3 regions of the Effusibacillus lacus genome follow, and region 3 is predicted to be linked to each of the others. Evidence: riboswitches for the same ligand, from Rfam matches in the RefSeq annotation. Region 3 holds a riboswitch; each other region holds the start of a gene.
What was found. A riboswitch is a leader RNA that binds a small molecule or an ion and turns the genes downstream of it on or off. The one in region 3 is predicted to bind cyclic di-GMP.

Region 1 (3,235 bases), on a different contig from region 3:
GACATTAACATGCCGGAAAGAAACGGAGTCGAAGCAACAAGGCAGATCAAAGAGATGTACCCGGCAATTAAAGTTCTTATCTTATCCATTCATGACGACGAAGCCTACATCTTCGAAGCAATTCGTGCAGGAGCCAACGGGTATCTCCTGAAAGATGTCGAATCGGAAGTCCTGGTTGACGCGGTCCGACAGGTGGCCGGCGGAACGGCATTTATCCATCCTCAGGTTACAACGAAGCTGATCAATGAATTTAAACGGCTAAGCTACAAGATGGGTGGCGGCAGGGTGTTCCAGGATGAAATCGCAACTGCCGTGGAACAGGACACCTGGCAGGATTTGCTGACGCAAAGGGAAATGGAAATTCTGCGTTTAATGGCGGAAGGAAAAAGCAATCGGAACATTGGGGAAACCCTGTTTATCTCGGAGAAAACGGTGAAAAATCACGTTTCTTCCATACTGGGAAAACTCGGGGTTGATGACCGAACCCAAGCTGTTATTACAGCTGCCCGACGCGGGTGGGTCCGACTCTGACGAACGCCTACATAGGGGCCGGCATATATTGACACCACAAGGGGAGGTGGCAGGTGTGCTGGCCCTTTTGATATGGGCTTTTGCCGTATACGGCTTGATTGTAGGGGTAACCAAACTGGTCCGTTTTTTCTATAGACGTTCCTCGCCAGAGAACCGCCTGACTTTGGTACTGTTGGTGCAGGACGGGGAGAATTACGTGGAGGGACTCCTTCGCACTATCTGCTACAGGGCGTTTCTGTCCAAAAAAGAGATGCGGATTGTGCTGGTGGATACCGGATCCCGGGATACGACCCGGGAAATCATAAGACGCCTGGAAGAAAATGACGCCAGAATCGAACTGGTGGAAAGCAGTCAGGAATTTGATCCGGAGCTGATACGGGCATTGTGGGCAGAAACAGGAACTGAGAGTCCGTTTCTCCTGATCGACCTGCGGGGATATAAAAATAACAGGAAAATAATCCCTTATTTGGCGGTAATTGTCGAATTATAAAGTAATTTCCCGAAAAATAGTCCTACAGTCCTATGTACTATTTTGTCGACATATGTAAAATTTAAGACAAGGAATGAGTCAATCACAAAGGGCAAACCTGATCGAAAGACAGGGACGCAAAGCCATGGGTCTACAGCGAAAGCTATGATCGCCAGGCTGCTGATTGTTCCGGTGAATTGCTCAATCCCACAAAAGGTTTCCTCATTGACCCTTTTGGAATCCCCCTACCCCCCACAACCAAGAGATCCCTCTCCTGAGGGATCTCTTGGTCTGTTTGCCGTTTTTACACATAGTTTACAAAAGCTGCCGGAATTGGGGCGTGTCTTCGGCAGAACCATTAAGGAGTTTAAGGATTCGACCCGCAATCTGCTGCTTGATGACCCCGAACCGGAAAAGAAAGTGTCCTGATCCTGTTGTTCCGACAATTCCCTGCGCTTCTTGAAACATTCCAAGAAGCGCTTTTTGCACTTGTAAGATAAGCGCTAGTATTTGAATTCTTAAGCTAACCTTTATATTTTCTTAATAATTCGATGGTACGTTAAGACTGAGAGGAAGGGAGGAACCACCTGATGCAGAAAATGACCGATTGGGTACGGGGCGGAGACATCACGACATTTTTCTGGGTGAACCATAGTTTGAGATCCTCGCTGCTGGACAAAATAATGCCATGCATCACCCACTTCGGAGGGGCGGTCTGGAGCATTCTGCTGGCACTGGCTTTGCTGCTCTTCGGCAATTCGTTCCTGATGAAGACGGGCGTTCATATGGCTTTGAGTTTGTTGATCAGTCATCTGGTTGTCAGCGTGTGCAAGAAAGTATATCCGCGGCGAAGGCCTTATCAGGCCCTTGAAGATGTATGCACCGGGCGCAAGTTGCTCTGTGACGCGTCATTTCCTTCCGGACACTCGACGGCCGCTTTTTCCATGGCGACCGTGTTGACAATTGCATTTCCCGCTTTTACGGCTGTGTTCTACGGTGTGGCCGTACTCGTGGCTTTATCCCGGGTATATCTCGGTTTGCATTATCCGACTGACATTGCCATCGGTGCAATGCTTGGTACCGTTACCGCATTGGTGATAGCTTAAGGAGGGACCCATGCCGCATTTCGTATTGTTGTCCGAATCGATTGGAGCGGGTCATGACCGGGCTGCCTCCGCGATTGAAGAATCGTTGCTGACATCCTTCCCGGATGCGCGGGTGACGAGACTGAACCTGCTGGATACGTTTCGCCCGCTCACGGCAAAAGTGACTCGCGCCTTGTATCTGGAAACACTGGCCCGGCGGCCGGGCTGGTGGGGGAAATGGTACGAGTGGCAGCGGGAGAAGGAAATGAACGGGTTCAGCCGCCTGATTGTTCACCGTGTGTTGAAAAAAGACGTAGGTTCCTGGTTGAGACGCCTGGCTCCTGATGCGGTTGTCTGCACGCACCCGCTCCCGGCGTGCCTGATCGCGGAAATGAAACGCAAGGGGCTGCAGGTTCCCTTGTGTACAGTCATTACCGATTTTGATATGCACGGATACTGGACACACCAAGGGGTGGATCTCTACTGCGTTCCTGCGCAACCAATCGCAAACGTTCTGCATAAGCGTCTCCGTTATCCCGCAGAAGTCCGGGTGACAGGGATTCCCGTATCCCGTTCGTTTCTGGAAGCGTTATCCGGTTCGGAAACCGCAGAGGGTATCAGACCGGATTCTGAAAACAGAATTCTGATTATGGGCGGAGGCTTGGGAATCGGCGTAACCCCAATGGTCGAGTCGATTGCCGATTCCTGCGGCGCTTGCAAGATCACTGTGGTTTGCGGCCACAATCAGACCCTGCAGGAAGAATTGGAGAGCCGGTACGGACAGAACGGCAACATTACTATATACGGGTACACTAGACAGATTGCCAGGCTGATGGCCCAACATCATGTGCTTGTTACCAAACCGGGCGGCTTGACCGTATCGGAAGCCCTGACCATGAAACTGCCGATGGTGCTGTATACTTCGATACCCGGACAGGAACAGCGAAACGGGGAGCTGATGACCCGGTTGGGAGTGGCTTATTCCGCGGATACACCGGACGAAGCGGCTGATCTGGCTCTTTATCTTGCGGAGAACAAGACGGTTCGGGAAACAATGATCAGACGCATGGAGACCATCCGTCGTCCGAAAGCTGCCGAGGAAATTGCGGAAGCTGTGATGGAGAAAGCGCTGGAACACCGTGGACGGCAC
Region 2 (3,235 bases), on a different contig from region 3:
TGGCTTCTTCCGCATGAGCAAGTGGAGAACCCATACTGAAAGCCATAACCAATGCGGTTACTGCACTTTTTCTAATCATTTTGCTATCCTGCTCCCTCATGTAATCTCGGTCTTCTTACGAGTTTTTTAGATGTATATGTAGTTGGCTGATAGAAATTAACTCCATCCTTTTCCGGGATGGAGTCAATTTCTTCTATGCTGTGACCAGCTTTATAGCTCTTAATCGATCAAGTCACCTGTTGTAGAAGCACTTTGAGATTGTACAACAGTTACATCCGAATTTTGTTTTTGGTTGATATCATGACCTTTCGCAACAGAACCTTGTTGGGTAACATTGGCAGATTTTTGTTTTTGATCGATTAATCCGCCTTCAGCAGATTGATCTTGCTCAGTCCAGTTGTCCGATTTTTGCTCCTGTGAGTTGTTGCGTCCCTTTGCCTTGGAGAACTGGTCTGTGCTGTTGGAAGATTTTTGTTGCTGACCGATAAATCCGCCTGCAGCAGATTGACCTTGCAGAGTCCAGTTGTCCGATTTTTGCTCCTGCGAATTGTTGCGTCCCTTTGTCTTGGAGAACTGGTCTGTGCTGTTGGAAGATTTTTGTTGCTGACCGATAAATCCGCCTGCAGCAGATTGACCTTGCAGAGTCCAGTTGTCCGATTTTTGCGATTGGGAACCCGATACCGGGCGACGGTATGTACCGTTGGCTATTTGGTATTGTTCGGTCGATTCTCCGGATCGTTGTTCTTGGCCCACAAAGAATCCTTCAGCCTCTTGGTACTGATCGTTGTACTGGTCAGCTTTCTGGGATTGCTCCAGACCGTCAGCTTGGTTCGCTATTTGTTGTTGCCCGAAAAATGCAGGTGCTTTTTGGGTTTGGCCCACCATGGCACCAACACCGTACTGGCTGCTGTAACTTTCCCTGTCAACTTTCTGCTTCTGGTCCACGGATGCGAATGCGGAACCTGCGCTGGCCATTACCATAGAAGTGATCACTGCTGCACTGATTGCAAACTTTTTCCTCATTTTCCTTACCTCCTAGTTTTTCTCGTTCGATTTGTCGAACAATAGTTTCAGTATGTACCTAATCAAAATAGGTTTAAACCTTCTTCGCGAGCCCGCTTGTTCGTTTTATCGAACCCGCATTCAAAGTATAATCGGCTTTTATAGAAAACAAAAATCGTAAATTCTTTCATTTTTCGTTGTATAGAACGGTTTTTGTTCATTATAGTGCACAAATCTTGTCCAATCTTTTATTTTGTTAGTTATATAGAACGTTTGTTGTTTCTTATAATGAACATAACCTGAGACACCAACAAGCGTCGAACAAAATCGAAATAATTCGAATATTTTTAATTGATAATTACTATAATTTAAATTAGAATTTTACTGGGGTAAAGCTTCCGGATAAAGGCAAACCTGACTGAAAGGCAGGGGCGCAAAGCCACAGGTCTAAGGTTTCCATACTATGATGGCTGGGCTGCCAATTGGAAAGCAATTTGAGCTGACCATTGGAGGGGTAAGGGGAAATGGTATCCATCGAGGAAGCTGTCAGTCTACCGTTGGATCCGGAATGGGTAGACCTGATGAAAACTGCGCGAGAGATGGGCATTACACCGGAGGAAGTAAGAAGTTTTCTTGTACAGGCCTCATTGGAATTATCGGGATTCAAAAGCTGACCGGATGATTAGGGACAGAAACAAGGCGACAGTCTTCACTGTCGCCTTTTGCTGGGTAAGCCTACAAAAATGTCAACTATATGATATAATGAACGAAACAATTATGAAACCTGATTGAGGAGGCAAGTCAGTGATCGGGAAACGAATCCAACAATTGCGTTTAGAAAAGAATCTCTCATTAACTGAACTTGCTGACCGGGCAGGTGTGTCAAAGTCATATCTCAGTTCCATTGAGCGGGATATTCAAGCCAATCCATCCATTCAATTTCTTGAGAAGATCTCCGCCGTCCTGAATGTGGATATCCAGACCCTGATTCTTTCCAATTCTGCTAAAGATTCCGATGCATTGGATCGCGAATGGCTCACCCTTGTCCGGGAGGCAATGGATTCTGGAATCAGCAAAGAGCAATTTCGTGAATTTCTTGAGTTTAACAAATGGCGGCTGCAGAATAAACACAATGAATCCCAATAGAGGGAGTACCCTGGAAGTGCTCCTCTTTTCTTTTCCAGCCCTTGCCCTTTATTCGTAAATATTGTTCAATCTTTGCGCTTAACCTGGTTTTTACAATGTGAATGAAACTCTAATAAACGCATAGAATCAATTGTGGGGAATTCTATGGCAGTGGAGGGGTAAGGGAATGATTGTAACGGGTGAGGCATTATGCAATTCCACCTTGGATGATGAATGGATCCAACTGCTGTTCATCGCCAGGGAAATGGGTATCCAACCTGAAGAAATAAGGGCTTTTCTGACACAAGCCTTACAACGGCCCACTGATTAGTCAAATGTGCAATTGCAGTTACTAGCGACATTGGGGATGTCGCTCTTTTTTTGTGATTGCCATGCCCGCGGGGGGAAGATCAAATACTTTCTCAAATACGGCAAACATGATATCATGACGTAAAGCTCCATATCCTATAGAAAAGGGGGCTGTCTATGAACCGCTTTCTTAACCTGAAATCTCTGTCCGGGGAACTGAAACGAACCGAAATTCGGAAAGGAATCGGTTACAAACTGACAACCAAAGAGTTTATCCTGCAGCGGGAGGACCAGACCTACCACATTCTGTTCGAAGATATTCTCGGTCTGATTCAACGGGAATCGATGGACGGACGCCCGGACGAAAAAGGAACGCACAAGATTATAACGAACAGGATACGTGTTTATAACCGAAGCGGAGTGTTTGAAAAAGGAGCTGCCACTCTGTACGCGTCCCTGTCCGACAATTTCTGCAAACTGTTTCTCGATTATCTGGAGCGGTCCCACCGTTCCGCCCCAGGTACGTAAAAAGAAAGCACCGATGGCAAGTGTTCACACCGGTGCTTTTTCTGACTCTATATCATTGGAGGGTGAAGACCGTGCAAGCTCCCAAGAAGTCCGACAAGAAAGACAATCCGTGGCAAGCGTTGGGGTTGGTGTCAGCCATTGGAGCCGACTTGGCCGGTTGCGTGCTCGGCGGCGTCTACCTGGGAATGTGGCTGGACGGACAGATTGGCACCGCCCCCGTTTTTCTGATTGTGGGTCTGGTTACGGGTCTTGCCGCCGGAATCTATGGTAT
Region 3 (3,235 bases):
CAATACCTGGGTGACTGGACAAGAAGCAAAGTGGACAAGCGGTAATCATACAATACATCAAAAGAATGGGAGAGAGGAAACATGAAAAAGATCTGGAGTTTACTTGCTGTACTGGGACTATCAGCCTCTTTAGTGACAGGCTGCGGTGGCGGGAAAACCGAACCAGCCGCCAAACCGGATGCCAAGCCGGCTGAAAAGAAAGAGTTGAAGATTGGTGCTACGGCCGGTCCTTACAGTGACATGGTATCAAAGGCTATCAAGCCTATCATGGAGAAGAAAGGATATAAGATCGAGGTCGTGGAGTTTGGCGATTACATTCAACCGAACCTGGCTCTGGCCAATGGTTCCCTGGATGCCAATCTGTTTCAGCATATTGTCTACCTGAAGAAGTTCTCCGCAGACAAGGGACTGGATCTTTCTGCCGTAATCAGTGTTCCGACGGCTCCGATGGGACTTTATTCGAAGAAGTTCAAATCTCTGGATGAGATCAAAGAGGGAAGCACGATTGCGATCGCCAACGATCCCACAAACCTGGCCAGAACGTTGCTGCTGCTGCAGGATGCCGGCTTGATCAAGATCAAGAAGGATGTCGATGTTTCCAAAGCTTCTGAGAAAGACATCGCAGAGAATCCGAAGAAACTGAACATCAAACCGCTGGAGGCCGCCCAACTGCCCCGTGCAGTCGACAGTGCCGATCTTTCTGCCGTACCGGGGAACTTTGCTCTGGCAGCCAAGATGGATCTCTTGTCAGCATTAAAGTTGGAAAATATGCCTGATGATTACCGGAACCAGCTGGTTGTCAAAACCAAAGACCTGGAGGCCCAATTTACCAAAGACCTCAAGGCAGCCATTGAATCCAAAGAGTTCGAGCAAACCATCGACAGCCAGTTTAAAGGGTTCGGAAAACCGAAATGGATGACCCAGAAGTAATCTTGTATATACAAAAGACGCCAAAAGACGCCATTTGGGCGTCTTTTTGTTATGAAGTGCACGGAATTCGTCTTCCGGAATGCGATTGGCCGGGTAAAAAGGAAAGGGTTTCTCACCTGACGAATATATGGAATGCCACTCTTTGTGGCCGACAACGGCAAACTTCGGGAAACCGGAGGACGCAAAACTACAGGGGCTACGGTAGGAAACTACGAAGCCAGCCAGTTGCCGAAAGGAGGGGACATCATGAGAACAGCTTTCAAAGCAGGCATGTTTACAGCTCTCAACGCACTCGCGATCTTGATTACCTATGGGCAACCATGGTTCTAGTAGGTTGCCGGTCAAGAGAGAATCGGATAAACCCGATTCTCTCTTTTTAATTTTTTCTATAAGTGTTATTATTTAACTTATCGGCACCATCTGATCGGATCCTATTTTGAGAGGGGAGACAGCATGAAGGAAAGAAATTTGTATACATACGTTCTAAGTCTTGTAGCCATATATGCTGTCTGGGAGACGATCATTGATTTCGAGATTAGCAACTGGTTTTTTTATCTGCTGCTCATAGGGCTGGTCATTGTTTGGGATCTGTTTCCTGTCAAATTGCCCAGCGGAATTGAGTATGAGGCTGGTTCCATTGGTTGCTTGTTGATACTGTTTCAATTTGGTCTTTCTGCATGCATGTTGTCATGTATTATCGGCCTATTGTTTGCTTTTTGGAAGAATGCAAAGTCTTTCAAAAAAATTAAATGGTTTCGCTATACGGTCAGCATTGGCATGTATTATCTTTCATTCCTGCTTGCTTACAAAGTGATGGGGTATACGGCTTACCTCAATCCTTACATCCAGGCGTTTGCGATTGCGTCTGTTTTTGAACTTGCTAATCACATACTGATGGCCGGTGTGAAAAAAACGGTTACGGGAAGTGTTACAACCGGTGAATTTTTCGGACCTCTAAAGACCCTGCTTATTCCCGTAATCATGTACACCATTATTCTCCCCCGTTTAATGAGGCATCAGGAGATTCAGGAATGGCTGGATGAAATTTCTTTTTTGGCAATCGCATCCATTACGATCATTTACTTTTCTTCCGCATTTACCAAAGAACTCACAAAGCGCAGAGAGGCTCAAGAAGCCCTGTATCTTGCGCAACAGGAACTGGAGGATACACTCCGCCATCAACAGGGAATGACCTTCAAATTCAAGGAGGCGGATGAAAAATTCATTCATACGCTGTATGACGGGGAATTGATGTACAGGCTCGGGTTTGTCCCGGAAAAAGTGATTGGAAAGGAGTTGTCAAATTTTGTTCCAATAGACATGGCTTTAAAGACCGAAAGTTATTACCGCCGTGCATGGAACGGAGAAGAGAACGTGATCTACGAAGGGGAACTGAACGGGATCATCTATCTGGCTTCTTTGCGCCCAATTAAGCGAAACGGGAAAGTGGTGGAGGTAATCGGGTCCTGCGTGGACATAACCGAGCGGAAACAAGCTGAAGATCTTCTGCTCAAATCAGAAAAGCTGGCCGTCGCGGGTCAATTGGCTGCCGGAATCGCCCATGAAGTGCGCAATCCCCTGACAACGATCAGGGGGATTATACAATTGATGCAATCCGGTCGGATGAAAGAACAGTATTTTGACTTGATAGTTTCAGAAATCGATCGAATGAACCAGATCATTAGGGACTTTTTATCTTTGGCCAAACCCTATTCCACCTCTTTTAAGAGGACGAACCTCCATTCCTTTCTGGAAGATACGGTTCTATTGTTTACGGCTGAAAAAATCATGAGAAATGTGCAGATCGAACGGGATTTCTCGATCGACAACCCTTGGATTCTTTGTGAGGAAGCACAGTTGAAACAGGTATTTATTAACATTATAAAGAACGCGTTCGAAGCGATGCCCAATGGTGGAAATCTGACTATCAGCACGCATGTTTCGGAACCGAATCTTGCGGTCATCCGGTTCTCCGACTCCGGACTTGGAATCCCGGAGGACAGGCTTGACAAGTTGGGCGAGCCCTTTTACAGCACGAAGGAAAAGGGGACAGGTCTGGGTTTGATGGTCAGTTACCGGATTGTTGAGCAGCATAACGGCACAATCAGAATTCAAAGCAAACTCAACGTCGGGACTACTGTGGAAGTGGTTTTGCCGCTGGTTAAATAAACATGAGCATCTGCCGTGCTCCATTTGGTCTGTTCCTGATACTGGCGCATTTTTTAAGGTATACTGTCTTGAGAAGAAATCTTGGCAGGGAGACCCGACATGACGGAACCATTTCAATCATTGACAACGATGAAAC

Region 1: it holds a riboswitch for cyclic di-GMP, as region 3 does, so the genes downstream of both, EFBL_RS02520 (phosphatase PAP2 family protein) here and EFBL_RS17905 (ATP-binding protein) in region 3, are expected to answer to the same signal.
Region 2: it holds a riboswitch for cyclic di-GMP, as region 3 does, so the genes downstream of both, EFBL_RS05135 (anti-repressor SinI family protein) here and EFBL_RS17905 (ATP-binding protein) in region 3, are expected to answer to the same signal.

What each region holds. Positions count from the first base shown of each region.
Region 1 covers NZ_BDUF01000010.1:11,146-14,380, forward strand. Annotated here, with positions in the region: gene EFBL_RS02505 (response regulator transcription factor) at 1-531, shown strand, start outside; gene EFBL_RS02510 (glycosyltransferase) at 587-1,021, shown strand; cyclic di-GMP riboswitch class I at 1,102-1,185, shown strand; gene EFBL_RS02520 (phosphatase PAP2 family protein) at 1,591-2,106, shown strand; gene EFBL_RS02525 (MGDG synthase family glycosyltransferase) at 2,117-3,235, shown strand, end outside.
Region 2 covers NZ_BDUF01000020.1:12,061-15,295, reverse strand. Annotated here, with positions in the region: gene EFBL_RS05145 (hypothetical protein) at 1-79, opposite strand, end outside; gene EFBL_RS05140 (hypothetical protein) at 220-1,023, opposite strand; cyclic di-GMP riboswitch class I at 1,400-1,485, shown strand; gene EFBL_RS05135 (anti-repressor SinI family protein) at 1,527-1,676, shown strand; gene EFBL_RS05130 (helix-turn-helix domain-containing protein) at 1,807-2,148, shown strand; gene EFBL_RS05125 (anti-repressor SinI family protein) at 2,315-2,458, shown strand; gene EFBL_RS05120 (hypothetical protein) at 2,614-2,964, shown strand; gene EFBL_RS05115 (AtpZ/AtpI family protein) at 3,027-3,235, shown strand, end outside.
Region 3 covers NZ_BDUF01000109.1:1,828-5,062, forward strand. Annotated here, with positions in the region: gene EFBL_RS17895 (methionine ABC transporter permease) at 1-45, shown strand, start outside; gene EFBL_RS17900 (MetQ/NlpA family ABC transporter substrate-binding protein) at 82-930, shown strand; cyclic di-GMP riboswitch class I at 1,077-1,163, shown strand; gene EFBL_RS17905 (ATP-binding protein) at 1,384-3,099, shown strand; gene EFBL_RS17910 (DEAD/DEAH box helicase) at 3,199-3,235, shown strand, end outside.